Regions from separate parts of the Buttiauxella sp. JUb87 genome, predicted to be linked through region 4. Evidence: predicted binding sites of a transcription regulator. Region 4 holds the regulator's gene; each other region holds the start of a gene.
The links. Region 4 encodes CRP, which controls carbon source genes, mostly activating them, when cyclic AMP is high. Its sites were predicted from a motif close to ATGTGANNNNNNTCACAT; they were not measured.
Positions count from the first base shown of each region.

Region 1: the regulator CRP is predicted to act here: its motif matches at 3,405-3,422, upstream of EC843_RS21550 (YjcB family protein).
Region 2: the regulator CRP is predicted to act here: its motif matches at 5,357-5,374, upstream of EC843_RS00010 (YchE family NAAT transporter).
Region 3: the regulator CRP is predicted to act here: its motif matches at 4,601-4,618, upstream of cytR (DNA-binding transcriptional regulator CytR).

Region 1 is NZ_SNVY01000010.1:65,601-73,506, reverse strand. Features, by position in the region: gene uvrA (excinuclease ABC subunit UvrA) at 1-666, opposite strand, end outside; gene ssb1 (single-stranded DNA-binding protein SSB1) at 895-1,431, shown strand; gene EC843_RS21555 (prolyl oligopeptidase family serine peptidase) at 1,766-3,013, shown strand; gene EC843_RS21550 (YjcB family protein) at 3,073-3,354, opposite strand; gene soxS (superoxide response transcriptional regulator SoxS) at 3,507-3,830, opposite strand; gene soxR (redox-sensitive transcriptional activator SoxR) at 3,902-4,357, shown strand; gene EC843_RS21535 (glutathione S-transferase) at 4,655-5,317, shown strand; gene EC843_RS21530 (NCS2 family permease) at 5,697-7,046, shown strand; gene EC843_RS21525 (Na+/H+ antiporter) at 7,306-7,906, shown strand, end outside.
Region 2 is NZ_SNVY01000001.1:525-8,430, reverse strand. Features, by position in the region: gene EC843_RS00030 (ABC transporter ATP-binding protein) at 1-3, opposite strand, end outside; gene oppC (oligopeptide ABC transporter permease OppC) at 15-923, opposite strand; gene oppB (oligopeptide ABC transporter permease OppB) at 938-1,858, opposite strand; gene oppA (oligopeptide ABC transporter substrate-binding protein OppA) at 2,076-3,710, opposite strand; gene EC843_RS00010 (YchE family NAAT transporter) at 4,472-5,119, opposite strand; gene adhE (bifunctional acetaldehyde-CoA/alcohol dehydrogenase) at 5,599-7,906, shown strand, end outside.
Region 3 is NZ_SNVY01000011.1:24,316-32,221, forward strand. Features, by position in the region: gene metB (cystathionine gamma-synthase) at 1-1,113, opposite strand, end outside; gene metJ (met regulon transcriptional regulator MetJ) at 1,376-1,693, shown strand; gene rpmE (50S ribosomal protein L31) at 1,881-2,096, opposite strand; gene priA (primosomal protein N') at 2,305-4,500, shown strand; gene cytR (DNA-binding transcriptional regulator CytR) at 4,666-5,700, shown strand; gene ftsN (cell division protein FtsN) at 5,790-6,758, shown strand; gene hslV (ATP-dependent protease subunit HslV) at 6,974-7,504, shown strand; gene hslU (HslU--HslV peptidase ATPase subunit) at 7,514-7,906, shown strand, end outside.
Region 4 is NZ_SNVY01000002.1:42,188-50,093, reverse strand. Features, by position in the region: gene EC843_RS08635 (aspartate aminotransferase family protein) at 1-578, shown strand, start outside; gene EC843_RS08630 (YccS/YhfK family putative transporter) at 582-2,666, opposite strand; gene crp (cAMP-activated global transcriptional regulator CRP) at 2,758-3,390, opposite strand; gene EC843_RS08620 (OsmC family protein) at 3,704-4,108, shown strand; gene EC843_RS08615 (phosphoribulokinase) at 4,126-5,010, opposite strand; gene EC843_RS08610 (YheU family protein) at 5,184-5,402, opposite strand; gene EC843_RS08605 (hydrolase) at 5,399-6,421, opposite strand; gene EC843_RS08600 (LysE family translocator) at 6,483-7,082, shown strand; gene EC843_RS08595 (NUDIX domain-containing protein) at 7,088-7,816, opposite strand.

The DNA.
Region 1 (7,906 bases), on a different contig from region 4:
CTCAAACGACTCAGCCAGGCGCTGTGCTAAATCCTCACGCACCTTGAAACGGTCAACCACCACTTCAATGGTATGTTTTTTCTGTAATTCCAGCTTTGGCGGATCGGAGAGATCACACACTTCGCCGTCGATCCTCGCGCGGATATAACCCTGGCTTGCCAGGTTTTCCAGCGTCTTGGTGTGCTCGCCTTTTCTGTCTTTAATAATCGGCGCAAGCAACATCAGGCGCTTACCTTCCGGCTGCGCTAAAACGTTATCGACCATCTGGCTGACCGTTTGTGCTGCCAGCGTGACATTGTGGTCTGGGCAACGCGGTTCACCGACACGCGCATACAACAGGCGCAAGTAGTCATGAATTTCAGTGATGGTGCCGACGGTTGAACGCGGGTTGTGCGAAGTGGATTTCTGCTCGATAGAAATCGCCGGCGACAAACCTTCAATGTGGTCGACATCCGGCTTTTCCATCAATGACAGGAACTGACGCGCATAGGCGGAAAGGGACTCAACGTAACGACGCTGCCCCTCGGCGTATAAGGTGTCGAAAGCCAGTGAGGATTTGCCAGAACCCGAAAGCCCAGTCACAACAATCAGCTTGTCGCGTGGAATAACGAGGTTAATATTTTTGAGATTGTGGGTGCGGGCGCCCCGAACTTCGATCTTATCCATTCACCTTTCCCGGTTTAAACGCTTTTTGCCAGGCCGCACTGGAGGCCGCCGACGATCACAAACGGCTAATTATGACACAATAAAACCTGAATGAATATCCAGTGTTTTAATGCAACAATGTATACCCCGAAGACATTCTGGAATGCATCCCGCAGCTATAAAGATTAGGGGTGGCGTGGTAGAATCGAGGGTTTACACTACTTATTAAACGTTTCAGGAGACACGACCATGGCCAGCAGAGGCGTAAACAAGGTGATTCTCGTCGGGAATCTGGGTCAAGACCCGGAAGTACGCTACATGCCAAATGGTGGCGCAGTTGCCAACATTACTCTGGCCACGTCAGAGTCCTGGCGCGATAAGCAAACCGGCGAAACCAAAGAAAAGACTGAATGGCACCGCGTAGTGCTGTTTGGCAAACTGGCAGAAGTCGCGGGTGAATACCTGCGTAAAGGCTCCCAGGTTTATATCGAAGGTGCATTGCAGACGCGTAAATGGACTGACCAGGCAGGCGTTGAAAAATACACCACCGAAATCGTGGTTAACGTTGGCGGCACCATGCAAATGCTGGGTGGCCGTGCAGCAGGCGGTGCTCCAGCAGGTGGCGGTAACCCAGGTCAGCAGCAAGGTGGTTGGGGTCAGCCTCAGCAACCGCAGCAGGGTGGCAACCAGTTCAGCGGCGGCGCGCAATCTCGTCCGCAGCAGAGCGCACCAGCACCATCTAACAATGAACCACCAATGGACTTCGACGACGACATTCCTTTCTAAAATTAATTTTAGAAATCATCGTTAAGAAACCTGTTATCAAACCCCGATCTTTTCGGGGTTTTTTTATTTATAGATGAATACGTTATCAACAGTTATTAGATTTAATAACTTCAAAAACCCATTAATACATTTCTAATGATGTCAGATAAATCCTAATACCTGGATTCCCGTCACTCAGACGAAGCGGCAAAAAGAGTAAAATCTGCGCACCGATTTTCGCCTGTACGAATACCCAAAAGCCTGGGCAGCAAACCAAATCAATAATTCGGTAAACCCTCCCGTGATGACAACTATTCACGCGGGCCGCTTAATTTAAACAGGGAAATAATCCGTTATGTCTCGACCCGTCCGCATGCCAGTTGTTGTTTCCTGGCTGTTCGCCAGTATTGTTACGCTATTACTGACCGCGTGTGGTGGAAGTGAAACTCCATCAAAAACCACTGCTCAGACTTCACCGCCAGCGGTACAAACAAAAATCGAATTTCTGGAACGCTGGGATGTCGATCGTTTGAATCGTATCCTGAAAACCGATACGCCTCAGCAGTTCGGTGTTCATACCATCTACACACCGGCACGCAATGCCGTCAATCTGTACCGAGTCACTTACGCTTCAGTGATTCCCAACATGGGAAATAAACCAACCGTAGCATCAGGTTTGCTGGCGATACCGGATAACGCGGCAACAACACATACATTACCGATGGTTTCCTACCAGCACGGCACGGTCTACGGGCGTCAACAAGTGCCATCATTCCCTGACCAATCCCCGGAAACTCAGCTAATGATTGCTCAGTTCGCAGGCCAGGGTTATGTGTTGATTGGTGCGGATTACTTTGGGCTTGGCACGTCGACAGAGCCTGAAGGGTACATGGTGAAAGCCAGCCATCAGCAGGCGACTTATGACATGCTAATGGCCAGCCGGAACGTACTGAAGCAGAAGAATATTTCGACCAATAAACTCTTTCTTGCAGGCTGGTCGCAAGGCGGCTTTGTTTCGATGTCATTGCTGCAAAAACTTGATGTTATGGGTGTGAAGGTCGATGCCACTGCGACAGCTAGCGCGCCGCTGGATTTATATGCGCTGGTGAGTGGTGCACTCTACACACCGCAAGCGCATCCTGCGGTCTGGCTGAATAGCATTTTCATCCTTGCCGCCTTCTCCTTCGAAAACTATTACGATTCGCCTGACTTAGCGCGATCCGTGATTGCCGATAAGTACTATACGATGTCAAAAGCAGCTTACGACCGCACGCCGTACACCGGTGCGATCCCGACGGATCTGCATATCCTGCTTCGCCCTGAAATGTACGATCCTCAGGCTTTAAAAGCGTCAGCTTTCGGGAAATTGCTCAGTCAGACCGAAGCCTACAAATGGGATTACCGTTCTGCGGTGCGCAATTATTATGGCGACGCGGATGAAGCCGTTCCGGTAGACGATGCGCGTATGGCAATGACTTATGCAGTGCAGAAGGGTGACTCGATGGTGAAGGCCATTTCCACTGGGGAAACCGATCATCGTGGTACGTTTGCGACAGCGGTGCCGGAATGGAAAAGCTGGTTTGATGGGTTGTCGAAGCAGTAAAACAGTTTGATTGCAGTGGTCAATATGAACTTGAGGGGGCTTTTGCCCCCTCAATTTGATCAGGTCATCACCATCGGCCATTCAGGTGGGGTGTGGCTTGAGATCTCAATCATAATGTCTTTAAACGATTCCCAGATAACCGGGAAGTCGGCCAATGTCAGGCCCAATAAACCGGTCGCAAACCACAATGAAGCCGCGATGCCCAGGCCACTGCTGATCGCGGCTAAAAACGCGTAATCAGATTTGCGAAATTGAATATTCAACGTGCTGGCTAAAAACATCAAAACCGCACTGACTAAAGGCCAGCGCATTAGCAAAACGCTGGTTGTGATTGCCGCCATGAATCTGTGCCTCGGAACGAAAATGTAAGAGAATTCCTGTTTCACAGGATTTGTGAACTATATCACAATCGTTCTTTTAATAGCCACTTGCGCAGCACATTTTCTGTTCCGTTTTTTCGATGAACTCAGGTACAAATATTTAGCTGACAGCGTCAGGCGTGATGGCGATAGTCGGTTGGTGTGCGGTCAAACTCACGGCGGAAAACGCGTGAAAAAGTCTGCTGAGACACGTAACCGTAATCCATCGCGATATCGAAAATCGGGCGCTGAGTGTTGCGTAACTCTTTCGCCGCCATCAGTAGTCGGCGCTGACGAATGTATTCACCCAACGTCTGGCGTTTCACGGTACGGAACATCCTTTGTAGATACCATTTTGAATAACCAGATTTTTTTGCCACAGCGTCAATGCTCAGCGGCTGATCAATGTGATCGTCAATCCATTCAGTCAATGTTTGAATAATATCCTGGTGTGCCATAAACCATCCCCATAGCCGGATTTGTTGGCAGCGAGTATAATTCCTCAAGTTAACTTGAGGTAAAGAGCAAAATGGAAAAGAAATCACCGCGCTTTAAATCATTACTGAGTCCGGGAGAAGTGGCGAAGCGTAGCGGCGTCGCCGTGTCTGCGTTGCACTTCTATGAGAGCAAAGGGTTAATCAAAAGCGTACGAAATAGCGGCAACCAACGGCGCTACACGCGTGATGTGCTGCGAAACGTGGCGATTATTAAGATTGCCCAGCGCATAGGTATTCCACTGGCGACGATTGGTGAAGAATTTGGTGTGCTGCCTGATGGGCATAAAATTAATAAAAACGACTGGAAAAAGATGTCGTCACAATGGCGTGAAGAGCTGGAGCGGCGCATTCATACATTAACCGCATTGCGGGATGAACTGGATGGCTGCATCGGTTGCGGCTGTTTATCGGGTGCCGATTGTCCATTGCGCAATCCTGGCGATAAACTCGGTGAGCAGGGGACGGGCGCGCGTCTTCTTGAGGATTAACACTGGCGTGAAGCGATGGAATGGCAGGCAAAACTAAAGCGCCCAACTTCGGCGCTTTAGTTTGTTCCCGGTCTTTGTCTTTCGATCTATCCCGCTTTTCGCAAGGAGGGTTTCCCCCGACATCAGCGTCCCTCAATCACACATTCTCAGGAGGTTCCGGATTGCGCTGACAACTTAATTGTAGATCCCTTCGGCCAGGTTTCAAGGTGATTTGCATCTTTTTTGTACAGTTCTAATACTTCACTTTTTGCTCATTTACCTATAGTTAACTCATCTTGTTAAACAGAAGGTTGACTCATGCTTATCGTCCATCACCTCAATAACTCCCGCTCGCAGCGTATTTTATGGATGCTTGAAGAACTGCAAGTGCCGTACCAGATTGTTCGCTATCAGCGCGAACCGACCATGCTGGCACCTGAGTCATTAAAATCTGTGCACCCGTTAGGGAAGTCGCCAGTGGTGGAAGATAACGGCAATATTCTCGCCGAGTCAGGGGCAATCATTGAATATCTGCAAGAAACCTACGATTTAGAAAGCCGCTTCAAACCGATTTCCAGCCAGGAAAAACTGCGTTATCGCTTTTGGCTGCATTACGCCGAAGGATCGTTAATGCCATTGCTAATGATGAAACTGGTTTTCGGCAGCCTGGGAAAAGAGCCTGTTCCGTGGTTACTGCGTCCGGTTGGTAATCTACTGGGGCAAGGTGTGCAAAAGGCCTATCTGAATAAACAGATTATGACCCATGCGCGTTATCTCGAAGATTCGCTACAAAAAAATCCGTGGTTTGCAGGCCAGGCGTTTAGTGCGGCAGATATACAGATGAGTTTCCCGGTTATCGCGTTGCTCTCTCGCGGCGGCATCAACGATTTACCGAATCTCCAGAATTGGCACAGTAAAGTGCAAATGCGCCCTGCCTGGCAGAGAGCAATTCAGCAAGGTGGGCCGTTCGAAATCCCTTAATTCCTTCTATCGAAAAATCCTATGAGTCAGGAAAATATATAACCAGTATCTTGCATCATTGTTGCTAAATTGCGCATTGACGATAACGTTTGCGCATGAGGTGGCGATAATTTCGCCTGCTAACGCTTTTTTCCGCAAAAAGCGGCAAAGTTCGGTTGAAAATCCATGTAAGAAGGCCGGATAATCGTTTGCCTTAATTTTGACGCTCAGTTTGTATGCGCGGAGTTAAACGTTTGCTTTTTTTGTGACGCCCCTTTTTTGTCGCAAACGCAGCACAGGGATCAATTCGTATTCTTTAAGAATTTGAACGTTTAATTGGCAGCGGTCTGCCAACCACGCATACCAACGTAATCATAAAAATCTCAGGGGATTTTTCACTATGTCTAATCATTCTCCGCGTGCAACCGGCGGTCTCGATGCCTGGTTCAAAATATCTGCACGTGGCAGTACCGTTCGTCAGGAAGTGGTGGCGGGTTTAACCACTTTCCTCGCGATGGTGTACTCCGTGATCGTCGTGCCGGGCATGCTCGGTAAAGCAGGTTTCCCTCCTGCGGCGGTCTTTGTGGCAACTTGCCTGGTCGCCGGTGTTGGCTCTTTGGTGATGGGCCTGTGGGCAAACCTGCCGCTGGCCATTGGTTGCGCTATTTCACTGACTGCCTTTACCGCATTTAGCCTGGTATTAGGTCAACACATCAGTGTGCCTGTTGCTCTGGGTGCCGTTTTCCTGATGGGTGTGCTGTTCACCATCATCTCTGCAACCGGCATTCGTAGCTGGATTTTGCGTAACTTACCGATGGGTGTTGCGCATGGCACGGGTATTGGTATCGGCTTGTTCCTGCTGCTGATTGCAGCAAACGGAGTCGGCCTGGTTATCAAAAACCCGCTGGATGGCTTGCCCGTTGCACTGGGCCATTTCGCCAGCTTCCCGGTCATCATGTCTTTGATTGGCCTGGCGGTCATCATCGGTCTGGAAAAGCTGAAAGTCCCTGGCGGCATTCTGCTGACCATCATCGGTATTTCTATTTTTGGCCTGATTTTCGATCCAACCGTGCATTTCTCTGGCATCTTCGCGATGCCATCGCTGAAAGATGAAGCGGGCAATTCACTGATTGGTAGCCTGGATATTATGGGCGCGCTGAATCCAGTGGTGTTACCGAGCGTTCTGGCGTTGGTGATGACGGCGGTATTCGATGCAACCGGCACCATCCGTGCTGTCGCGGGCCAGGCAAATCTGCTGGATAAAGACGGTCAAATCATTGATGGCGGTAAAGCACTGACTACCGACTCCCTGAGCTCCGTGTTCTCAGGCCTGGTGGGTGCAGCGCCAGCGGCCGTTTACATCGAGTCTGCGGCAGGTACTGCGGCGGGCGGTAAAACCGGTCTGACAGCCATCACCGTCGGCGTGCTGTTCCTGCTGATTCTGTTCCTTTCTCCGCTCTCTTATCTGGTTCCTGCTTACGCCACCGCTCCGGCGCTGATGTATGTGGGTCTGCTGATGCTGAGCAACGTGGCAAAAATCGACTTCGCTGATTTCGTTGATGCCATGGCTGGCCTGATCACTGCGGTATTCATCGTGCTGACCTGTAACATCGTTACCGGCATCATGATTGGCTTTGCATCGCTGGTCATTGGCCGCGTTGTTTCTGGTGAATGGCGCAAGCTGAACATCGGTACCGTGGCTATCGCAATCGCCTTAGTCGCATTCTATGCCGGCGGTTGGGCAATTTAATTTTACTCGTCATACTTCAAGCTGCAGGGTTGTTGGCTGCACTCGCGAACCCCAGTCACTTACTTTAGTAAGCTCCTGGGGATTCGCTCTCTTGCCGCCTATCTGCAACTCGAATTATTTAGAGCAAAAACTCTGAATACTCCTGCCAAAACCAATCAAATCTTTTCCTGTTTCCTTCCTGTGTAAAAAGTTGTTTTACTATTGGGTATAACAACATCCTGCAAAAAGGGTTTTACAAAACACTGCGACTAAGGAAAGCATGGAAATCTTCTTTACTATTCTCATCATGACCCTTGTGGTTTCGCTCTCTGGTGTGGCTACACGTATGCTGCCGTTCCAGATCCCGCTTCCGTTAATGCAAATTGCGATAGGTGCCGTGCTTGCCTGGCCTCACTTCGGTTTGCATGTTGATTTCAATCCGGAACTCTTTCTGGTGCTGTTTATTCCGCCATTGCTGTTTGCCGATGGCTGGAAAACACCGACCAACGAATTTCTTCGTCACGGGAGGGAAATCATTGGCCTGGCGCTGGTTCTGGTGCTGGTCACTGTGGTCGGCATTGGCTTCCTGATTTACTACCTGGTGCCAGGCATTCCGCTACTTCCGGCATTTGCTCTGGCGGCGGTGCTTTCACCGACCGATGCCGTGGCGCTTTCCGGTATCGTCGGAGAAGGGCGCATTCCTAAGAAAATTATGGGGATATTGCAGGGCGAAGCGCTGATGAACGACGCATCCGGCCTGGTATCGTTAAAAATGGCCGTCGCGGTGGCGGTTGGGTCGATGGTCTTTAGCGTCGGCGGAGCGACCTTCGAGTTCTTCAAAGTGGCGATTGGCGGCCTGCTGGCGGGGATTGCCGTCAGTT
Region 2 (7,906 bases), on a different contig from region 4:
CATCGCGGCACTCCTTAACGATCTTTCGGGTCGAGGGCATCACGCAGGCCATCGCCGATAAAGTTGAAACAGAACAGAGTGATAACCAGGAAGCCTGCCGGGAACATCAGCAACCATGGGGACACTTCCATGGAGTTGGCACCATCGCTCAGCAATGCACCCCAGCTACTTAATGGCTCTTGTGTACCCAGACCCAGGAAGCTCAGGAAAGACTCGAACAGGATCATGCTTGGCACCAGCAGCGAGGCGTAAACCACCACCACGCCAAGTACGTTTGGCACAATGTGACGAACAACGATGTTAACGGTAGAGACACCGCCAACCTGGGCTGCTTCGATGAACTCTTTACGTTTCAGGCTTAGAGTTTGGCCACGGACGATACGCGCCATATCCAGCCAGGAAACCATCCCGATTGCCACAAAAATCAGCAGGATGTTTTGCCCAAAGAAGGTCACCAGCAAAATCACGAAGAACATGAATGGGAAGGAGTTGAGGATTTCCAGCAAGCGCATCATCACTGAGTCGGTTTTACCGCCCAGATAACCCGCGAGCGAGCCGTATAATGTGCCAACGACTACCGCGACCAGCGCCGCAGCGACACCCACCATCAGAGAAATACGCCCGCCGATTGCCACGCGAACTAACAGATCTCGACCGGAGGAGTCTGTGCCAAAGTAGTGCCCGGATTCCATATCTGGTGCTGCCGACATCATTCCCCAGTCGGTATCAAAGTAGCTAAACTGCGACAGCATCGGCGCAAAGGCCACGAACAGCGCGATAATCGCCAGAACAATCAAACTGGCAACCGCGGCACGGTTATGCATAAAACGGCGACGGGCATCTTGCCAAAGGCTACGGCCTTCTACTTCTAGTTTTTCACTGAAGTTTTCCAGCGCCTCGCTGTTTTTCTTACTCAACATCATGGCGAACTCCAGTGTCAGTAACGGATTTTTGGATCGATAACGGCGTACAGCACGTCAACAATCGCGTTAAAGAGAATCGTCAGCGCGCCTACCAGAATGGTGAGGCTCAGAACCAGTGAGTAGTCACGGTTCAACGCTCCGTTTACGAACAACTGGCCAATACCCGGTAACCCGTAAATGGTTTCAATCACCATCGAGCCGGTGATAATACCGACAAAAGCTGGGCCCAAATATGACAGTACGGGTAACAGAGCCGGTTTCAACGCGTGGCGCAAAATAATGCGACGCATTGGCAAACCTTTAGCGCGAGCTGTACGGATGAAGTTAGAGTGCAGCACTTCAATCATTGAGCCACGAGTGATACGCGCGATACTTGCAATATAAGCTAATGAAAGTGCAACCATCGGCAGGATCATGTATTGAATGGCACCGCCGTTCCACCCGCCTCCGGGCAGCCACTTAAGTGTTATCGCAAATATCAGAACCAGTAATGGCGCCACCACGAAACTCGGGATAACAACCCCCGTCATGGCCACCCCCATTACGGCGTAATCCCATTTGGTATTTTGATTCAGTGCGGCGATGACCCCCGCTAAAACACCTAAAACAAGCGCAAAGATAAATGCAGCAGCACCTAATTTTGCCGAGACAGGGAAGCTTGAGGCGACCAAATCGTTTACTGAATAATCTTTGTATTTAAATGACGGGCCAAAATCACCGTGTGCCAGTTGTTTCAAATAACTGAAATACTGTGTCGTGATTGGATCGTTTAAATGATATTTAGCTTCGATGTTCGCCATCACTTCTGGCGGAAGCGCGCGTTCGCTGGTGAATGGACTACCCGGCGCAAGACGCATCATGAAGAATGAAATAGTTATAAGAATAAAGAGTGTCGGAATTGCTTCCAGACAACGACGTAGAATAAATTTCAACATTGCCCGTACCTTCTGGCTGTGCCTTTAGCATGCGATTAAATAAGACACGATGGGGTAAGTCCTACCCTTTTTACCCTAAATAATTCACGGTGCAGGAAGGCAACAAACTCATGAATCCCCAGGAACATAGACAAACTATGTGACTGGGGTGAATGAGCGCAGTTAACGCACCTGCAGCGTGAAGTATGAAGGGTAAAACTTACCCCACGAATTGCCATTAATGTTTGATGATATACATATCTTTAGTATAGATATTATCCATCGGGTCTTTGCCGGTATAACCGCCTACCCATGGTTTCACCAGACGGGCGTTCACGTAGTAATAAACCGGAACGATTGCAGAATCTTTGCCCAACTGCTGTTCCGCTTTATCGTACGCGGCGGCACGTTGTGCTTCATCTGTTGCTTTCAGCGATTCCGCCATGATGGCGTCAAAGGCCGGGCTCTTATAATGCGCGGTGTTCATTGAGCTGCCAGACAACATGGTGTTCAGGAAGGAAGTCGGTTCGTTGTAATCCGCACACCAGCCTGCACGTGCAACGTTGTAGTTGCCCTGGTGACGAGTATCAAGGAAGGTTTTCCACTCCTGGTTTACCAGCTTAACGTTCACACCGAGGTTTTTCTGCCAGATAGAAGCGGCAGCGATGGCCAGTTTCTTGTGCAGATCGGAAGTGTTGTACAGCAGGTCGAAGGTCAGCGGTTTGTCTTTGGTGTAGCCCGCTTCAGCCAGCAATTTCTTAGCTTCTTCATTACGTTTTTCCTGAGTCCATGAGAACCACTCAGGCTTAGTCAGTTTTGCACCGTCAGCATAAGGAGGCGTGTAGCCGTAAGCTGGCAGATCGCCCTGCGCCTTCACTTTATTAACGATGATGTCACGATCCAGGCCCAGTTTCAGAGCGGTACGGACGCGCACATCGTTAAACGGAGCTTTCTGGTTGTTGATTTCGTAGTAATAAGTACACAGGTACGGGTCAACGTGTACTTCAGCTGGAATTTCTTTTTTCAGCTTCTGGAACAGTTCGATTGGCAGGTTGTTATATGTCATGTCAATCTCGCCGCTGCGGTAGCGGTTAACATCCGTGACTTCAGAAGAGATTGGCAGATAAGTAATTTGTGAAATAACAGTTTTCGCGTTATCCCAATAATTGGTATTACGCTCCATCACGATACGTTCGTTAACCACCCAGTCCTTCAGTTTGTAAGCACCGTTGCTCACGATGTTGGCAGGTTGGGTCCACTTCTCACCAAACTTCTCAATGGCCGCTTTATTCACCGGGGACATCGCCGGGTTAACCAGAAGTTTGTAGAAGTAAGGAACAGGCTCGCTCAGAGTGACTTCCAGCGTGTGGTCGTCAATGGCTTTTACGCCCAGTTCACTTGGTTTCATTTTGCCGTCGATGATGGCATCAACGTTTACGATATGGCCGTATTGCGGGTAGCTTGCGTATGGGGAAGCAGTATTTGGATCAACCAGACGCTGCCAGCTATAGACGAAATCTTGTGCCGTGACTGGCTCGCCGTTAGACCATTTCGCATCTTTACGCAGATGGAAGGTCCAGACTTTAAAATCTTTATTATCCCAGGACTCTGCCACGCCCGGAATTGGGTGGCCGTCTTTTGGAGAGGTAATCAGTAAGCCTTCAAACAGGTCACGGCTCACGTTTGACTCAGGAACACCTTCAATTTTGTTTGGGTCCAAAGACTGTGGTTCAGCACCGTTATTGCGAATCAACGTTTGCTTTTCTGACAGTTGAACACCGGCAGGAACTTCGGCCGCCATGGCCACATTGCCTACGATTAGCGCGGATAAAATGCTTGCTGCTACCAGACTTTTTTTTGTGATGATGGACATTGTGTTGATACTCCACTCATTATAATTACCGACCCGAAAGCCAGCCTCTTCCCCTCAGGGGTTCCTTTACAGTGCAAGAGCGTTATGCAACTGCCAGGCTTTATTTTTTGTCTTACTTGCTATCACCGACTTTATTTGGGGGATGCTCTTTATGGCACCCTGCTCCGTCGATTCTTAATCAACCTACCCTGTACTGAGGTTGATTTTGATGAGTCATCTGTAAATGAAACATTTTTCAGATAATTGTGTTGTCCGGAAAGTATCAAAAGCACCTAATTCCCGCCAATACAATTTGCAAATTTGTTAACCATTTCTCTTTTATCTATCCAGAACGTCGTCTGGAAAGATGCTGCATCAATGCATTTCGTCGAGTTAACACGCTAAAAAATAAAGAAATTGCAGTGTTAATCTGGTTTGTTCTGTTGCAACATGAACACAACACACTGGCGTTCACATAAAATTAACAATTGGTTATTTTTTAGCACATTCATCTGCAAGACAGCTTGATTAACTAATATCATCTCAATAAAGCCGCAGCAAGCATCATTGTGTAGGGTTAGTTAAATAACGATTTGATTGTTAACTTTATGTACAACGGACAAATGCCGGGGCCGCTAATATACGGTTTCCAAAGCATTTTCTTATGAATGGTTTTCTAGTGAAAAGAACAGCAGCGCTTATGATTCAAATCAGTTGGTGGGAATTTAACAAAAAAAAGCAGAATGGTTATTCTGCTTTTTCATATGTAGCTTTCAGCAGAACTAACTTAATAATCCTGGGAAAATGGTTTTCAGACCAGTCACAATAAATTCAATACCCAGAGCCATCAATAACAGACCCATTATACGGGTAATAACGTTAATCCCCGTTTGCCCTAACAGGCGCACTAGCAAAGGAGCTAGACGGAAAACTAACCAACAGCAAAAAGCAAAGAGCGCAATGGCAATCGTAAAACCGATTAAATAATTCCAGCTGTGGTATCGCGTGCCCCAGACAATAGTCGAACTGATTGCACCAGGACCTGCCATTAATGGAAGAGCTAACGGAACGACGCCTACGCTTTCGCGAATAGCACTTTCTGATTTTTCTTGTTTGTTCTGTTTATCTTCACCCAGTTTACCGCTGATCATCGACATCGCAATGGTCACCACCAGAATGCCGCCGGCAATTCGGAAGGAATCAATTGATATGCCGAATAATTGGAGGATACCGTCACCGAGGAACAACGACGTCCATAAAATAATCGCTACTGACAGGTTGGCGGTAAGGTTTGTTTTATTCCTCGCCAACGCGGTTTGGTAGCTGGTCATGCTGATAAACACGGGAATGATCCCAACTGGGTTTACCAGCGCGAACAGGCCAATAAAGAACTTAAAATAGGTTGGCAAATCAAATAAGGATTGAGCCACTAAAAACTCCGCAAATGAACGTAGCAAAGGCCGCGGTAATGTAATGGAAAACCAGTTCTGGCGCTACGCCCTTTCGCAGCATAGATAACTACTTTTATGCGCAATTGCGATATTAAACAATATTGTTACTCACTTGTTGAAAATATGGTAGTTTGTTTTAGCTTTGCTGTGACAAGAATTTTAAAGACTTATCAATAACCTGAATCTGTCATGCTGAATGGAGTCAGCCTTAGGATAATGTGATGCAAGTCACAAAAAACCTACTCAGAAGTGAGTACTCTTGGAAACATCTGAAGAGCGTATGATTCAGACCATGAATAGGTTTTTTCGATAAGGCTCTTTTAGTAAATCAGCAAGATGTTTTGGGAAGTTTTTGGATAGTCGTGGCCCTCTTCTACGCAAGCTGTTGCCCGCTGACTATACTGTCGACTCGAGCAGCTCATTTACTAAAAGAGTTTAAACATTATCAGGAGAGCATTATGGCTGTAACTAATGTCGCTGAACTTAACGCACTTGTAGAGCGCGTCAAGAAAGCCCAGCGTGAATATGCCAACTTTACTCAAGAGCAAGTTGATAAAATCTTCCGCGCCGCCGCTCTGGCTGCCGCTGATGCTCGAATCCCTCTCGCGAAACTAGCCGTTGCCGAATCTGGCATGGGTATTGTTGAAGATAAAGTGATCAAAAACCACTTTGCTTCTGAGTATATCTACAACGCCTATAAAGATGAGAAAACCTGCGGTGTGTTGGATGAAGACCACACCTTCGGGACTATCACTATCGCTGAGCCAATCGGTATCATCTGCGGTATCGTGCCAACGACTAACCCAACTTCAACGGCTATCTTTAAATCTCTGATCAGCCTGAAGACTCGTAACGCGATCATCTTCTCTCCACACCCACGTGCAAAAGACGCGACCAATAAAGCCGCAGACATCGTTCTGCAAGCTGCTATCGCTGCTGGTGCACCTAAAGATCTGATTGGTTGGATTGACCAGCCATCTGTCGAACTGTCTAACGCTCTGATGCACCACCCAGATATCAACATGATTCTGGCAACCGGTGGTCCAGGCATGGTTAAAGCAGCATATAGCTCCGGTAAACCAGCAATCGGTGTTGGCGCAGGTAACACCCCTGTTGTTGTTGACGAAACTGCCGACATCAAACGTGTTGTTGCTTCTATCCTGATGTCTAAAACCTTCGACAACGGCGTAATCTGTGCTTCCGAGCAATCAGTTATCGTTGTTGACTCTGCATACAATGCAGTGCGCGAACGTTTTGCATCCCACGGCGGCTACATGCTGCAGGGTAAAGAGCTGAAAGCTGTTCAGGACATCATCCTGAAAAACGGCGCATTGAACGCCGCTATCGTTGGTCAGCCAGCAACTAAAATTGCTGAACTGGCAGGCTTCACTGTACCGGCTGACACCAAGATCCTGATTGGTGAAGTTAGCGTTGTTGACGATTCGGAGCCATTCGCTCACGAAAAACTGTCTCCAACTCTGGCTATGTATCGTGCTAAGAGCTTCGAAGACGCTGTTGTTAAAGCTGAGAAACTGGTTGAGATGGGCGGCATCGGCCACACCTCTTGCCTGTACACAGACCAGGACAACCAGCCAGAGCGCGTTAAGCACTTCGGCGACAAAATGAAAACTGCACGTATCCTGATCAACACCCCTGCTTCACAGGGTGGTATCGGTGACCTGTACAACTTCAAACTCGCGCCTTCCCTGACTCTGGGTTGTGGCTCATGGGGTGGTAACTCCATCTCTGAGAACGTGGGTCCTAAGCACCTGATCAACAAGAAAACCGTTGCTAAGCGAGCTGAGAACATGTTGTGGCATAAACTTCCGAAATCTATCTACTTCCGCCGCGGCTCTCTGCCAATCGCGCTGGACGAAGTGATTACTGATGGTCACAAACGTGCGATGATCGTTACCGACCGTTTCCTGTTCAATAACGGCTATGCAGACCAGATCACTTCTGTTCTGAAAGCAGCTGGCGTTGAAACTGAAGTATTCTTCGAAGTAGAAGCGGATCCAACTCTGACCGTGGTACGTAAAGGTGCAGAGCTGGCGAACTCCTTCAAACCAGACGTGATCATCGCGCTGGGCGGCGGTTCACCGATGGATGCTGCGAAAATCATGTGGGTTATGTACGAGCACCCAGAAACTCACTTCGAAGAACTGGCGCTGCGCTTCATGGACATCCGTAAGCGTATCTACAAGTTCCCGAAAATGGGCGTAAAAGCGAAAATGATCGCGGTTACCACCACTTCCGGTACTGGTTCAGAAGTGACCCCGTTTGCTGTTGTAACTGATGATGCAACTGGTCAGAAATACCCGCTGGCGGACTACGCTCTGACTCCAGATATGGCAATTGTTGATGCCAACCTGGTGATGGATATGCCTAAGTCCCTGTGTGCTTTCGGTGGTTTGGATGCCGTGACTCACGCACTGGAAGCTTACGTTTCCGTACTGGCTAGCGAATTCTCTGACGGTCAGGCTCTGCAAGCACTGAAACTGCTGAAAGAAAACCTGCCAGCATCTTACAACGAAGGCGCTAAAAACCCAGTTGCTCGTGAGCGTGTACACAACGCTGCGACCATCGCCGGTATCGCGTTTGCTAACGCCTTCCTGGGTGTGTGCCACTCAATGGCGCACAAACTGGGTTCACAGTTCCACATTCCTCACGGTCTGGCGAACGCCCTGTTGATTTCCAACGTTATCCGCTATAACGCGAATGACAACCCAACCAAGCAGACTGCATTCAGCCAGTATGACCGCCCAC
Region 3 (7,906 bases), on a different contig from region 4:
ATCTTCACTATCTTCAATGCCAGTCGAAATACGCAGCAAGGTTTCTGAAATCCCTGCTGCTGCACGCGCTTCTGGCGCCATGCCCGCATGGGTCATCGTCGCCGCGTGTGAAATCAAACTTTCTACTCCACCCAGCGATTCCGCTAACGTGAAGAGAGTCAGGCTACTCAGGAATCGACGCAGCGTTTGCTCGTCGCCATTAAATTCAAAACTCAGCATCGCGCCAAAACCTTTTTGCTGACGAGCAGCAATTTCATGGCCCTGGTTTTCTGGCAGCGAAGGATGATACAGCTTTTTCACCAGCGGTTGCGTTTGCAGGAAATCGACAATCGCCTGGGCATTTCGTTGCGCCACTTCCATACGTGGTGAAAGTGTACGCAGGCCACGCAGCAGCAAGTAGCTATCGAAAGCACTGCCGGTTACGCCAATGTTGTTTGCCCACCAGGCAAGCTCGGTGACGGTTTCCGCGTCTTTCGCAATCACCACACCGGCAACCACATCTGAGTGACCATTCAGGTATTTAGTACAAGAGTGCAGAACCAGATCTGCGCCCAATGCCAGCGGGTTTTGCAACGCCGGGCTCAGAAAGGTGTTATCCACTACACTGATTGCCCCGGCTTCACGCGCGGCGGCGCAGATTTTCGCAATATCTACCACTCGTAACAAGGGATTACTTGGGCTTTCGACCAGCACGAGTTTTGGGTTTTCGTTAAGTGCTGCCGCTAAAGCAGCTTCATCACCTTGATCGACAAACAAAACACGGTATGCACCGCGTTTTGCCAGGCTGTCAAACAGACGATAACTGCCGCCGTAACAGTCATGCGGAGCCACCAGCAGATCGCCAGGCTTCAGGTAAACAGTCGTCACCAGATGGATTGCTGACATGCCGGTATTTGTCAGCACTGCGCCCGCACCACCTTCCAGTTCGGCCAGCGCACGCTGTACGACATCACGCGTAGGATTGCCACGGCGCGAGTAATCATGCGCGCGCGGTTCATTAAATCCGGTGAAATTATAAGTACTGGAAAGATGGATAGGGGGTACAACGCAGCCGTATTGCTCGTCATCGTTCAAACCGCTACGTACTGCGATAGTTGCCTGTTTACGCGTCATGGCTCTCGAATCCTTGCTGGTCGAATAAAAGTCAGAGACCAGAGTAAACACTGCCGAGTTAGACGTCAATACATCTGGACATCTAAACTTCTTTGCGTATAGATTGAGCAAACGCGCAATAGCCGTTAAAATTATACGCTTTAGGGTGATAGCGCCGCAGACCGCGGATCAATAAACGCTGTACACTACGTCCAGAAAATCGCTTCTGTCGTGTGTTGTCCGATTGAAGCACATTTATATTGATAAGAGGATTAAGTATCTCATGGCTGAATGGAGCGGCGAATATATCAGCCCTTACGCTGAGCACGGGAAGAAGAGTGAGCAAGTAAAGAAAATTACGGTTTCCATTCCTCTGAAGGTGTTAAAAATCCTCACCGATGAGCGTACCCGTCGCCAGGTGAATAACCTGCGTCACGCAACCAACAGTGAGCTGCTATGTGAAGCATTTCTGCATGCGTTTACTGGCCAACCGCTGCCAAACGATGCGGACCTGCGTAAAGAACGTAGTGATGAGATTCCTGAAGCAGCGAAGGTGATCATGCGCGAGTTGGGGATTGATCCAGAGACCTGGGAATACTAGTTACAGAAATTATCCTTATTCCCTATAGCATTCGAGTCGTAGGTAGGCGGCAAGGGAGCAAATCCCCGGGAGCTTACTGAAGTAAGTGACTGGGGTGAGTGAGTGCAGCCAACACCCCTACGGCTTGAATGATGACGGGAATAACAAAAAAGGCGCCGTTAGGCGCCTTTCTCTTACCGTCGGCGAATTACTTCTTCGCGCCTGGAACGCTGAAACGCTTGTTGAAGCGGTCAACGCGGCCACCGGTAGCAACATCACGCTGCTTGCCAGTGTAGAACGGGTGGCATTCGCCACAGACGTCCAGGTTCAGATCATGACCCACGGTAGAGCGAATCTTGATAGAATTACCACATGAGCAGTTTGCAGTAATTTCTGCGTAGTTCGGGTGAATATTCTTTTTCATGGAAAACCTCTGTATAAGGCCGCGTCGCTCTTCCAGCCCTAACGCCAGACACCACGCGAAGTTGATAAATTAGGTTTTTTGATACCAAAAACTGCGCATCAAAGGCGGCGAATCATACAGAACCCCGCGAATGGATGCAAACTGATCCGCATTTTCTGGAACACACAGTGTACACTATCTCGTCATTTTTATCAGCCTGGATGCATTCATGCCTGTCGCCCACGTCGCTTTGCCGGTTCCCCTTGCCCGTACTTTTGACTATTTCGTTCCTGATGGAATGCAGGTGGAATCAGGCTGTCGCGTCATGGTGCCGTTTGGTAAACGCCAGGCTGTCGGGATTGTTGTCGCCGTTAGTGAACACAGCGAATTGCCGATTAATGAACTAAAACCTGTTGCTGAAGTTCTGGATGGCGCTTCGTTGTTTCCTGTTTCACTGTGGCGCGTTCTGCTGTGGGCTGCTGAGTATTATCACCATCCGCTTGGCGATGTGCTTTTCCACGCGCTGCCCATTTTGCTGCGCCAGGGGAAACCCGCACACCACGCGCCGTTGTGGTACTGGTTTGCCACTGAAGAAGGTAAAGCCACCGATCTTAATAGCCTGAAACGTGCACCTAAGCAGCAACAGGCTTTGGCGGCAGTTCGACAAAATATCATCTGGCGGCATCAGGTGAGCGAGCTGGAAATCAGCGAAACAGGGCTACAAGCGCTGCGCGCTAAAGGTTTATGCGGCCTGAAAAGTGCCGCGCCTTCAACGCAAGACTGGCGCGATAGCTATTCCGTCGAAGGTGAACGTTTACGCCTGAACACCGAGCAAGCCACTGCAATCGGTGCGATTCACAGCTCAGCCGAAAGCTTTGCAGTCTGGCTTCTGGCGGGTATTACCGGTTCAGGCAAAACGGAAGTGTATCTCAGCGTGCTCGAAAATGTGCTGGCACAAGGCAAGCAGGCGCTGGTTCTGGTGCCGGAAATTGGCTTAACGCCACAAACTATTGCCCGTTTCCGTGAGCGTTTTAACGCACCGGTAGAAGTTCTGCACTCCGGGCTTAACGACAGCGAACGTCTTGCCGTGTGGCTAAAAGCGCGCAGTGGCGAGGCCGCGATTGTGATTGGCACACGCTCGTCGCTGTTTACGCCGTTTTGCCGGCTCGGCGTGATCGTGATTGATGAAGAACATGACAGCTCCTACAAACAGCAAGAAGGCTGGCGCTATCACGCACGCGATTTAGCGGTGTATCGCGCACATGCGGAGGATATTCCCATTATCCTTGGCTCCGCGACCCCCGCTCTGGAAACGTTGCACAACGTGCATTTGGGGAAATATCGGCAGTTGCGCCTGACAAAGCGCGCCGGTAATGCGCGCCCGGCAACGCAACAAGTGGTGGATTTAAAAGGACAACCGCTGAAATCCGGCCTGGCACCTGCGCTTATCAAGAAAATCGGCCAGCATTTGAAGGCTGATAACCAAGTGATTCTGTTCCTTAACCGTCGTGGATTTGCACCCGCCCTGCTGTGCCATGAATGCGGCTGGATAGCGGAATGCCCACGTTGCGATCACTACTACACCTACCACCAGGGCCAGCGCCATTTGCGCTGCCACCATTGCGACAGCCAAAGACCGGTTCCTCAGCAATGCCCGAGTTGTGGTTCCACTAATCTGGTTCCGGTCGGCATGGGGACGGAGCAACTTGAGCACAGTCTTGCGCCGGAATTCCCGGGCGTGCCGATTTCGCGTATCGACCGCGATACCACCAGCCGTAAAGGGGCGCTTGAACAGCAACTGGCGGAAGTTCATCGTGGCGGCGCACGCATTTTAATTGGTACGCAAATGTTAGCGAAAGGGCATCACTTCCCGGACGTGACGTTGGTGGCTTTGCTGGATGTTGATGGCGCGCTGTTTTCCGCTGATTTCCGCGCAGCAGAACGCTTTGCCCAGCTCTATATTCAGGTTTCCGGGCGCGCTGGACGAGCAGGCAAACCAGGCGAAGTCCTGCTACAAACGCACCATCCAGAGCATCCCTTATTACAAACATTGCTCACCAAAGGTTATGACGATTTCGCCAGCCAGGCTTTGAAAGAGCGCCAGACGGTGTTCTTGCCACCGTTTACCAGCCACATCATGTTCCGTGCGGAAGACCAAAATAACCATCAGGCCCCCCTGTTTTTACAGCAGTTACGAAATCTGCTGGAATCCAGCCCGTTAAGGGATGACCAACTGTGGATAATGGGGCCAGTGCCTTGTTTACAGCCCAAACGCGGGGGCCGTTTCCGCTGGCAAATTCTGCTGCAACACCCTTCGCGCGCACGCCTGCAACGGCTGGTTAGCCATTCGCTGAAACTGGTTAATACGTTACCTGAATCACGCAAAGTGAAATGGATGCTGGATGTTGACCCGATAGACGGGTAGCACAAAGCGCTACGGATATGCGAAGCGGATCGAAAAATTCAACAACCATCACACTTTTAATGAAATAACTGTAACCAACGGGTCTCAATTTCTGCTAAGAATGTGAGCATGGTCAGACACCAGGGACGTTGTCAGCACCTGTAAAGTGCACGCGAGGAGAAGAAGTTGAAGCCGAAGAATCAGGTTGCCAATGCAACCATGAAAGATGTTGCAGTGCAGGCGAAAGTCTCAACTGCAACAGTGTCCAGGGCCTTAATGAACCCGGATAAAGTATCGCAAAGCACTCGTAATCGTGTGGAACAAGCGGCTATAGCCGTAGGTTACTTACCCCATTCATTGGGGCGAAATTTAAAGCGTAATGAATCACGCACCATTCTGGTTATTGTCCCGGATATCTGCGATCCCTTCTTTAGCGAAATCATTCGCGGTATTGAAGTGACGGCGGCGGAACAAGGCTATTTGGTGTTAATTGGTGATTGCGCTCATCAAAACCAGCAAGAAAAAACGTTCATCAATCTGATTATCACCAAGCAGATTGACGGGATGCTATTGCTCGGCTCGCGCCTTCCTTTTGATGCCAGCATCGAAGAGCAACGCAATTTACCGCCGATGGTGATGGCGAATGAATTTGCGCCTGAACTGGAACTGCCAACCGTTCATATTGATAACCTGACGGCCGCATTCAACGCCGTTTATTATCTGCAACAGCTTGGCCATCAAAAAATTGCCTGTATTGCTGGCCCTGAAGAGATGCCGCTTTGTCACTACCGCTTGCAAGGGTACGTGCAGGCATTGCGCCGCACGGGAACGGTGGTCGATCCACATTACATCGCACGTGGAGACTTCACCTACGAAGCCGGTGCGGCGGCGTTATCGAAATTACTGGCACTACCAAATCCACCAACCGCTGTGTTCTGTCATAGCGACGTTATGGCGCTGGGCGCATTGTCTCAGGCCAAGCGCAGTGGCTTGCGCGTGCCAGAAGACTTATCAATCATGGGCTTTGATGACATCGCTCTGTCACAGTTCTGTGACCCACCTCTCACCACTGTGGCGCAACCCCGTTTCGATATTGGGCGAGAAGCTATGCTGTTGCTATTGGATCAGCTTCACGGGCAAGCCGTGAGTAGTGGTTCGCGTTTGCTGGATTGTGAGCTCATTGAACGAGGCACCACCAGCGCACCTGGCAGTAGAAAATGAACCGCTTTAGGACACTGGATTCTGGTCAAAGGGATGTCCATTAAGTAACATGGCGGGCTGATAAACGTAAAAAATATAGCGAATCGATAGTGGCACAACGAGATTATGTACGCCGCGGGCAATCGGCAGGTACGCGGCGTAAGAAAAGTAGCACCCGCAGCAAGCAACGCAGCCTACCGTCTGTCTCGCCGACAATGGTCGCCATTGCGGCCGCCGTTCTGGTGACCTTTATTGGTGCCCTGTACTTCATTACTCATCATAAGAAAGATGAAAGCGAAACCCTGCCTGGACACAAAGTCACAGGTAACGGCCTGCCACCTAAACCGGAAGAACGCTGGCGTTACATCAAAGAACTGGAAAATCGCCAGACCGGTGTGCGTAGCCCTACTGAGCCGACTGCCGGTGGCGAAGTGCAGAATAAAGATCAGCTCACCAGCGAGCAGCGCCAGTTGTTGGAGCAAATGCAGGCGGATATGCGCCAGCAGCCGACTCAGTTGAATGAAGTGCCATGGAATGAGCAAACGCCAGAACAGCGCCAGCACACACTCCAGCGCCAGAAAGCTATTCAACAGCAACAGTTCACCGCTCAACAAGTTGCACCGCAACCAAGAGCTGTGCAGCCGCAGCCGGTAACGCAGCAGCCACGTCCAGTGCAGCAGCAACCGCGAACGACGACGTCAACGCAGCAGCCGTATCAAGATTTGTTGCAAACCCCGCCGCATACCCAGCAGCGTGCAGCGACAACAACGACACAACCCAAAGCGGCTCAACCGGCAGCACCGATCGAAGCGGTCAAACCCGCTCCGGCACCACAGGAAAAGCCGAAAGACGAAAAACGCTGGATGGTACAGTGTGGTTCCTTTAAAGGCAGTGAGCAGGCGGAAACCGTCCGTGCGCAGTTGGCTTTCGAAGGTTTTGATTCGCGCATTACCACCAACAATGGCTGGAATCGTGTGGTGATTGGGCCAATCAAAGGTAAAGAGAATGCCGATGGTACGATCAACCGTCTGAAGATGGCGGGTCACTCTAACTGTATTCGTCTTGGCTCCGGGGGTTGAAACCCCCAAAATCCCCCCCATCTATAATTGCATTCAGCCCCGAACATATTTTGGGGATCATATTTCTACCCTAAATAATTCGGGTTGAAGGAAGGCGGCAAAAGAAGGAATCCCGATGAGCTTACTCAAGTAAGTGATTCGGGTGACTGAAAGAAGCCAACGCACCTACAACTTGAATTATGAAGGGTACAGCTGATGCAATAAGGGGTCTGCTCGTGACAACAATAGTAAGTGTGCGCCGTAACGGCCATGTCGTAATCGGTGGTGATGGTCAGGCCACGCTCGGCAACACCGTAATGAAAGGCAACGTTAAAAAAGTGCGTCGTTTGTATAACGACAAAGTGATTGCCGGTTTTGCTGGCGGCACGGCGGATGCCTTCACCCTATTCGAACTGTTTGAGCGCAAGCTAGAAATGCACCAGGGCCACCTGGTGAAAGCGGCGGTTGAACTGGCAAAAGACTGGCGTACCGACCGTATGCTGCGCAAGCTCGAAGCGCTATTGGCTGTCGCCGATGAAAATGCCTCGCTGATCATTACCGGTAATGGTGATGTTATCCAGCCAGAAGATGATCTGATTGCGATTGGTTCAGGTGGCCCTTATGCACAGGCCGCAGCGCGTGCACTGCTTGATAACACCGAACTGGGTGCTCGTGACATCGTAGAGAAATCGCTGGGGATCGCCGGTGATATCTGCATCTACACCAACCATTTCCATACTATTGAAGAATTAGCGTCTAAGGCGTAAGGAATCCCCATGTCTGAAATGACCCCACGCGAAATTGTCAGCGAACTGAACAAACACATCATTGGCCAGGACAATGCCAAGCGTTCCGTGGCGATTGCGCTGCGCAACCGCTGGCGCCGTATGCAGCTTGATGAAGAGCTGCGCCATGAAGTTACGCCAAAAAACATTCTGATGATCGGCCCAACCGGTGTCGGTAAAACCGAAATTGCTCGTCGTCTGGCGAAACTCGCCAACGCGCCGTTCATCAAAGTTGAAGCCACCAAATTCACCGAAGTTGGTTATGTTGGTAAAGAAGTGGATTCTATCATCCGCGATCTGACTGATTCTGCGATGAAAATGGTGCGTTTGCAGTCCATTGAAAAGAACCGATTCCGCGCCGAAGAAATGGCCGAAGAGCGCATC
Region 4 (7,906 bases):
TGTGCGATGAGCACAAAGCGTTGTTGGTATTCGATGAAGTTCAGTGCGGCATGGGGCGTATCGGCGAGTTGTTCGCGTATATGCATTACGGCGTGACGCCAGATATTTTGACCAGCGCTAAAGCGCTCGGCGGCGGTTTTCCGGTGAGTGTTATGCTGACGACGCAGGAAATAGCGTCTGCATTCCATGTCGGCACCCACGGTTCCACTTACGGCGGAAACCCGCTGGCGTGTGCGGTGGCAGGGGCAGCATTTGATGTTATCAACACGCCGGAAGTGTTGAATGGCGTTACGGAAAAACGCCAGCTGTTCGTCAAGCATTTGCAGCACATTGACGAGCAGTATGATGTGTTCAGCGATATTCGCGGCATGGGTTTGCTGATTGGCGCTGAGCTGAAACCGCAATACCAAGGCCGTGCACGTGAATTCCTGCATGCCGCTGCTCTGGAAGGGGTGATGGTGTTGAATGCCGGTCCTGATGTTATGCGCTTCGCGCCAGCCTTGATTGTTGAAAATGCCGATATTGATGAAGGTATGGCGCGCTTTGCAAAAGCAGTGGCGAAGATCGTTAACGGATAGTCGTTAATCCGACCGCCGCAAGCGGTTCAGCCAGATACCATGATGTGGCCGCTGACGCCATGCAACCGAAGAAATAGTGTGCATGGTGCTGAGGTGGCCCAGAATCCGCTGTAAATGTTGCTCCATCGTGCTTAATGGCCCACTCGGAAGCCCTTCCAGTGGGTCAAGAATATTCGCGTCGTTAGTCTCACCTGGCCCATCATATTGCAGCCGCTGCTGGCATCGTTGCAGCGCAATTTCACACGACTGCAAATAGCGCTGGGCTAAATCCGGTGTCAGCATGTTGTGCTCGCGCGCAAGCGTAGTCATGGCGTTGATGTGCTCGACAATAAACTGGCTGTGCGTCACCCACAATTTCATATCTGCCAGGTAATGCGAGTTAAAACCGGGTTCCTGCATCGCCTGATTCAGTGAGTTAAACAGCGCATTATGGGCTTGATTGACCTTCATTCGTTGCCAGGCTAGCGGCGTGGGTTCGGGATCGTTGCTCAGAATCAGGCGAATCGCGTCCTGGTCTTTTTCAAGCGCGTCGTGGGCGTTCTGGCGCAACAAACCGCTTTGCCACTGCGGCCACAGCCAAACCATGCCGCCGAAGGCAATCAAACAGCCGAGCAGAGTATCAATCAAGCGCGGGACGATAAATTGCTCGGCGCTGAGTGTGAGCAGTTGCAGGGTATATACCGCCGTCACGGTAAAACCAATCGTCGCCCAGCCATAGCTCTGGCGAATAAACAAATAGCTGACCAGCGTAATGACCAGCATCGCGGCCAGGGCAATGCTTTGTGGGAAGTGAAAGTGCAGGGCGATACCCGCAATCGCCAGGCCAGCAATGGTCCCTGCCGAACGGTGCAGAATGCGTACCCGCGTGGCGCCGTAGCCGTTTTGCGTAACGAACATCACCGTCATTAAAATCCAGTAGGGTTTCGGCAGATGTAAAAATGCCCCGAAAAGACTGGCGATGGTTAGCATTACGCCTAGTCGGGCGGCGTTGCGCAGGGCGGCAGATTTCAACGACAAATAGCTTTTCAGTGCTGCCCACAGCGGTAAACGGCGCTGCCGGTCTTCCATTAAATCACGGGCGTACAGAGGGCGTTGGATGCGCAGCACGCGGGCGATACGGCTGAAGTGATAATGACAAAACTGCCCAACCGGGTTGTCCGGATTCTGGCGAGCAATTTTCTCGAGGGCTTCAATTTGTTTCTCCATCGTAAAACGCTGTGGGTAACGATGGTAGAGAATGTCATCGGCCAACACGCGCAAGCGTGCCGCAATGGTCTGCGCATTCCAGCGAATAACCGCTTCTGCATGGCTTTTCGCGACAAGTTTTTGCACCTCGGCAGGCTGGTGCAAACTGACGGAGATGTGCTCTTGCAAATCTAACGCTATCTGAAAAGAGCGTAACAAATGTTTGTAACCGTTCTGCTGATTTGCCGACAGCATATGCAGCTGTTGGTAGCAGATGGTGATCAGGTCTACGGCTTTTTGCTGGCGAGCCAGCAGTGGAGGCAGCGCTGTTTCGGGATCAGCATGTTGTGTCAGCATGCCGTATTTGGCTTCACAGTACTCCGCCAATTGGCGATAGAGCAGGCTTAACGTTTCGCGCAGCGGCTGCTCACGCCACATCCAGAACCAAAACCAGTTAAAGACTCCGTACCAAATCGTGCCGGAGACATATAACACCATCGGCTTCCAGATAGGCATATTGCCGGCCATGCTTAGCGTAAAGATGGCCGCAATCAGCGATGCCGGAAGCAAACGTGCGTGCAGGGCGCTGATTTCAGCGGTGACGCCCAACAAGAGCGCCATCACCATAAGAATGATGGGCAATGGGACCGCGGTGTAGAGCAGCAAAAGCTGCATGATTAAACTGCTGGTCGCAAAAAGAGTGCCGCCAACAATCAGGCGTTTAAAAAAACGCTTATGGGGTGTATCCAGACCAGCAATGTTGCAACAAGCGGGCACTAACGAGAAAAGCAGACCTAACTGCAAATTCCCCAGTAGTAAACCGATCCCCACAGGAAGGCACAGCACCAGCGTTTGCCGCAGTGCATAGTTAACTTCAGGGTGATAGATTAATCTTCTCCACATATGCTTGTCATACTTTGTGTTGCAGGTGTTTGGATTTTAAAGACAAAAAAAGGCGTGTCCATAAAGCAACACGCCTTTTTTGAAACGGAAATTAACGAGTGCCGTAAACGACGATCGTTTTGCCGTGAGCGGAGATCAGGTTCTGATCTTCCAGCATTTTCAAGATACGACCGACAGTTTCACGAGAACAACCGACGATCTGACCAATTTCCTGACGGGTAATTTTAATCTGCATACCGTCTGGGTGAGTCATTGCATCAGGCTGTTTTGCCAGGTTCAACAGTGTCTGCGCGATACGACCAGTCACATCGAGGAATGCCAGGTTACCGACTTTCTCAGAAGTGACTTGCAGACGACGAGCCATCTGGGAAGAAAGACGCATCAGAATGTCTGGGTTTACCTGGATCAGCTGGCGGAATTTTTTATAGGAAATTTCAGCCACTTCACAGGCAGATTTAGCACGGACCCAGGCACTACGTTCCTGGCCTTCTTCGAACAGCCCTAACTCACCAATAAAGTCGCCCTGATTCAGATAGGAGAGGATCATTTCCTTGCCCTCTTCATCTTTGATCAGAACAGCTACAGAGCCCTTGACGATGTAATACAGCGTCTCTGCTTTTTCACCCTGGTGGATCAGTGTGCTCTTCGATGGATACTTATGAATGTGGCAATGGGACAAGAACCATTCGAGAGTCGGGTCTGTTTGCGGTTTGCCAAGCACCATGCGCGGTTATCCTCTGTTTATAACTGGCTACCAACGACAGGACGCTAAACATCCTGTCTGGCGTTGCAAGTATTAGAATATTCCCCACTTTGGGGAGATGGCATGCAAGTCATTCTTGCTGCCTGTAATTAGTGACGTCCTTTGCATCTATGCATTACGTCAATGTATCAATGTAGCATCCGGATTGTTTTAGCATAGCTTTTGGCAGGTGTCTCCTATTGTCTCGTTTCAGCATGACGTAGGTCGCCTTCCGTTGCCAGTTTTGCTGCATCCGCGTACTCTGGAAGGTAATTTTTTCAATGGGAGAAGCAACATGCAGGCACGTGTGAAATGGGTTGAAGGGTTAACTTTCCTTGGTGAATCCGCTTCAGGACACCAGATTCTGATGGACGGTAATTCTGGCGATAAAGCACCGAGCCCGATGGAAATGGTACTGATGGCTGCCGGGGGTTGCAGTGCAATCGACGTGGTTTCTATTTTGCAAAAAGGCCGCTACGACGTCACTGACTGCGAAGTGAAATTGACCTCTGAGCGTCGCGAAGAAGCTCCTCGTCTTTTTACTCACATCAATCTGCATTTCATCGTGACAGGCAAAGAGCTAAAAGATAACGCGGTTTCCCGCGCGGTTGATTTATCTGCTGAGAAGTATTGCTCTGTTGCACTGATGCTGGAAAAAGCCGTAAATATCACGCACAGCTACGAAGTCATTGAAGGCTAGTGTGCAAAACAGGGCGGTTACTCGCCGCCCTGAATATTGATATTTCGTCCTTCTGCCAGACGCTTCACTAACGGCGTCATGATCAACTCCATCGCCAGCCCCATTTTGCCGCCCGGTACCACTATTGTATTGATGTGGGAAATGAATGAGCCTTGCAACATGGCGAGCAAGTACGGGAAATCGATGTCATCCAGCCCGCGAAAATGAATCACCACAAAACTTTCATCCAGCGATGGAATTCCGCGTGCAGCAAACGGGTTAGAGGTATCTACAGTCGGGACACGCTGGAAGTTAATGTGCGTGCGTGAAAATTGTGGCGTGATGTAATTGATGTAGTCGTCCATTGAGCGCACCACTGAATCCATCACCGCTTCCCGGGAATGCCCACGTTCGCTGGTATCACGCACCAGTTTTTGAATCCATTCCAGGTTGACAATCGGCACTACGCCAACCAGCAAGTCGACGGCATTCGCCACATCGTGCTGTGGGGTGACGACTCCACCATGCAATCCTTCATAGAACAACACATCGGTCGGTTCAGGCAGCGATTGCCATGGTGTAAACGTCCCAGGAATTTGGTTCCAGGGGACGGCTTCGTCATAGGTATGAAGATACTTACGCGATTTACCTTGCCCGGTTTTTCCGTACTCGATAAACGTTTGTTCCAGCAGGCCGAAGTCATTCGCTTCCGGACCGAAGTAACTGATATGGCGGCCTAAGTCGCGTGCTTTACGAATAGCCATATCCATTTCAGGACGCGTGAAACGATGGAAGCTGTCACCTTCAACTTCGGCAGCGCGCAGGTTGAGTTGCTGGAATATTTTGCGGAAGGCAAGGCTGGTGGTGGTCGTTCCCGCGCCGCTGGAACCTGTTACGGCAATAACCGGATGTTTGGCTGACATAAGGCAACAACTCCATGGGTAATCACAAGTGTGTGTTCGTAAGGGCTGGCCCTCACCCTAACCCTCTCCCCCTGGAGAGGAGACTGTCCGGATTTCGCTTTGGTTCTTCCCCTTCTCCCTCAGGGATAGGGCTGGGGTGAGTGTGGTTTTACTATGCAGTATAGAATAAACGCTTAGCCGCGAAGCTGCCCGCGAGCCATGATATTCACCGTTTCGTGAAGCTCCGACCATACCAGCACAGCCTCGCCACTTTGTAGCTGGCGCTTAACATCGGCCACTTTTTGCTCCAGCGAACGCTCTTGTTCACCATAATCGGTACCTTCACGTAATACAAAGGATTCAATCAGATTATCAAGCGTTTCGGGGGGGAGATCTTGCCAGGGAATCATCATAATGACGGGTCCAAAAATTTAGACAACCACTGCGGGATGCGTTGCTCAAGCCACATTTCCGGACGCCGTAGCGTGCCACCAACAAATCCAACATGCCCACCATAGCGCGTCAGTTGATACTCAATATTGGCAGGCAGTATCGCTGTGTCGGGGATCACATGGTGATCCATAAACGGGTCATCTTTAGCGTGAATGATTAACGTCGGCGTTTTGATTTGCGGCAGCAACGGCATGGCGCTGCATTGACGATAGTAGTCGATAGCATCTGCAAAGCCATGAATCTTCGAGGTGATCAAATCGTCAAACTCACGCAGACGACGCACTCCTTTAAGCTGGCGCATATCTACCGGGAGTGTGCCTGGATAGCTTCTGAGCTTACGTGCCGCATTTTTCTTCAGCAGATTTAACAGATAATGTTGGTAAACGCGTGAGAAACCTTTCTCGATATGCTTGCTGCAATGCTCCAGCATCAGCGGGGCAGAAACCACTACACCTGCCTGTAGCGTACAATCTGCGCCTTGTTTTGCCATTAAACAGGCGAGCATGTTACCGCCGAGAGAAAACCCGACCGCCGCCGTGGGGGCTTTACCGTAACGTGTAGAGAGCCAGTTGAGGAAATAGCTGCCATCTTCGGTTTCGCCGGAGTGATAGATGCGTTTCATGCGATTCGGCACGCCGCTACAGCCACGGAAGTGCATCACCACACCCAACCAGCCTTGCTTACGCGCGGCATCAATTAACCCATGTGCATACGGGCTGTGCAGGCTTCCTTCAAGACCATGAAAAACGACTAACCGTGGTTTATGCGTTGCCTGGCGTGGGTCTTCACTCCATGCAAGATCAACAAAATCCCCATCCGGCATATCCAGACGCTGCCAGTGAGGTTTGAAATTGAGGCGGCGGCGAATTAAGCGTGGGAGCATGGTTTGCAGGTGCGGATTACTGACACCCTTTAACGGACGAAATTGTTCATCGTCTACGTGATTAAAATTCAATGCTGCGGGACTTGTCGTGGCCATATCACACTGTTAGTTTCATTTAGTTTGCTAATTAACTTACCGGGTGCGGATCACCCATTTCATGGAAACGCTTTTCTTCTCAATGCTTGGTTTTTTGTGGGTCGCGGCGATTACACCCGGCCCAAACAATATGTTGCTGACTTCTTCCGGCGCCAACTACGGCTTTATGCGAACCCTCCCTTTGATGATAGGTATCATGTTGGGGATGCAGTGCATTTTGTTGCTGGTGGCTTTTGGCGTCGGTAGCTTAATCCTATTGTATCCTGCTTTGCACCTCATCCTGAAGATTGCCGGGAGTGCTTACCTGTTATGGCTGGCATGGAAAATCGGCACTGCGACTTATGAAACGCTGGAAACCGATGCGCCGCCTCCGTCACCTATCCCATTCTGGCAGGGCGGTTTATTACAGGTTATCAACCCGAAAGCGTGGTTGATGGCGCTAGGTGCAGTCGCAAGTTTTAGCCTTGCGGGTGCTCAGTACCTGCACTCTGTGGTGTTAATCAGCATCGGTATCGCACTGGTCAACATCGTTGCTGGCATCATCTGGATTGCGTTTGGCAGCATGATTGGCAAGCTACTTCGTAGCCGCCGTGCCTGGACAATCTTTAATGTCTTTATGGGATTGCTGACTGCGGCATGTGTGTTGCTGATTTGGCATTGATGCCGCTATTCGGCAGTATCATTGAGCAAGTTACGTGAGAAAAGATGGATATCCACTCCTTCTTTTCTCCGATAAAGCCGCGCTTTACGCGCCCCAGTCGCCTTACTTTTCCCTGTATCTTCAAACATGCCTGACGCCTCAAAGCGGCGAATCAGGCTTTTGCGCTGTATCGCCTGCCCGAGAATAATTTCTGTCGCTTCCTGCAATTGCGTGAGCGTGAACTCTTCTGCCAGGCAATAGACCGGCAATAGTGAATAGCGCGTTTTTTGCCGTAGCCGGTTTAACGCATGGGTAATAATCTCACCGTGATCGAAGGCCAGAGTCTGCTGCGTCAGTTGGTGAGTCGGTAACCATTTCGCATCGCTGACGCTTTCAATATGTGGCTGGCAATCGGTTCTGGCGATCAGGGCGAACCAGGCCGTCGTCAGGCTCCAGCCGCGTGGATCACGATACTTGCCAGAGAAGGTTTCCAGTTGTTCGAGCCACGGGGGAATGACGCCCGTTTTTTCAACCAGTTTGCGTAAGGCGGTATCACGCGTGGACTCATCCAGGGTCATATCAATAAAACCACCGGGCAGCCCCCAGGCCCCCTGGTAAGGGTGATTAGCTCGTTTAACCAATAATACGCTTAGTTCATTGTTATCCAGCGAAAACAATACGTTATCGACAGTGACAATCGGAGAGGCGAAGCGCGAGGCATCATAATCTTTCAGGTATCTTTCTTCAGAACGCATAACGATATGTACGCTTAAAACTGTCGTTAGGACAAATTTACGGATGTCCATCGCCACTGACAACCTTTATCAACCAGGATCGGCAAAAAA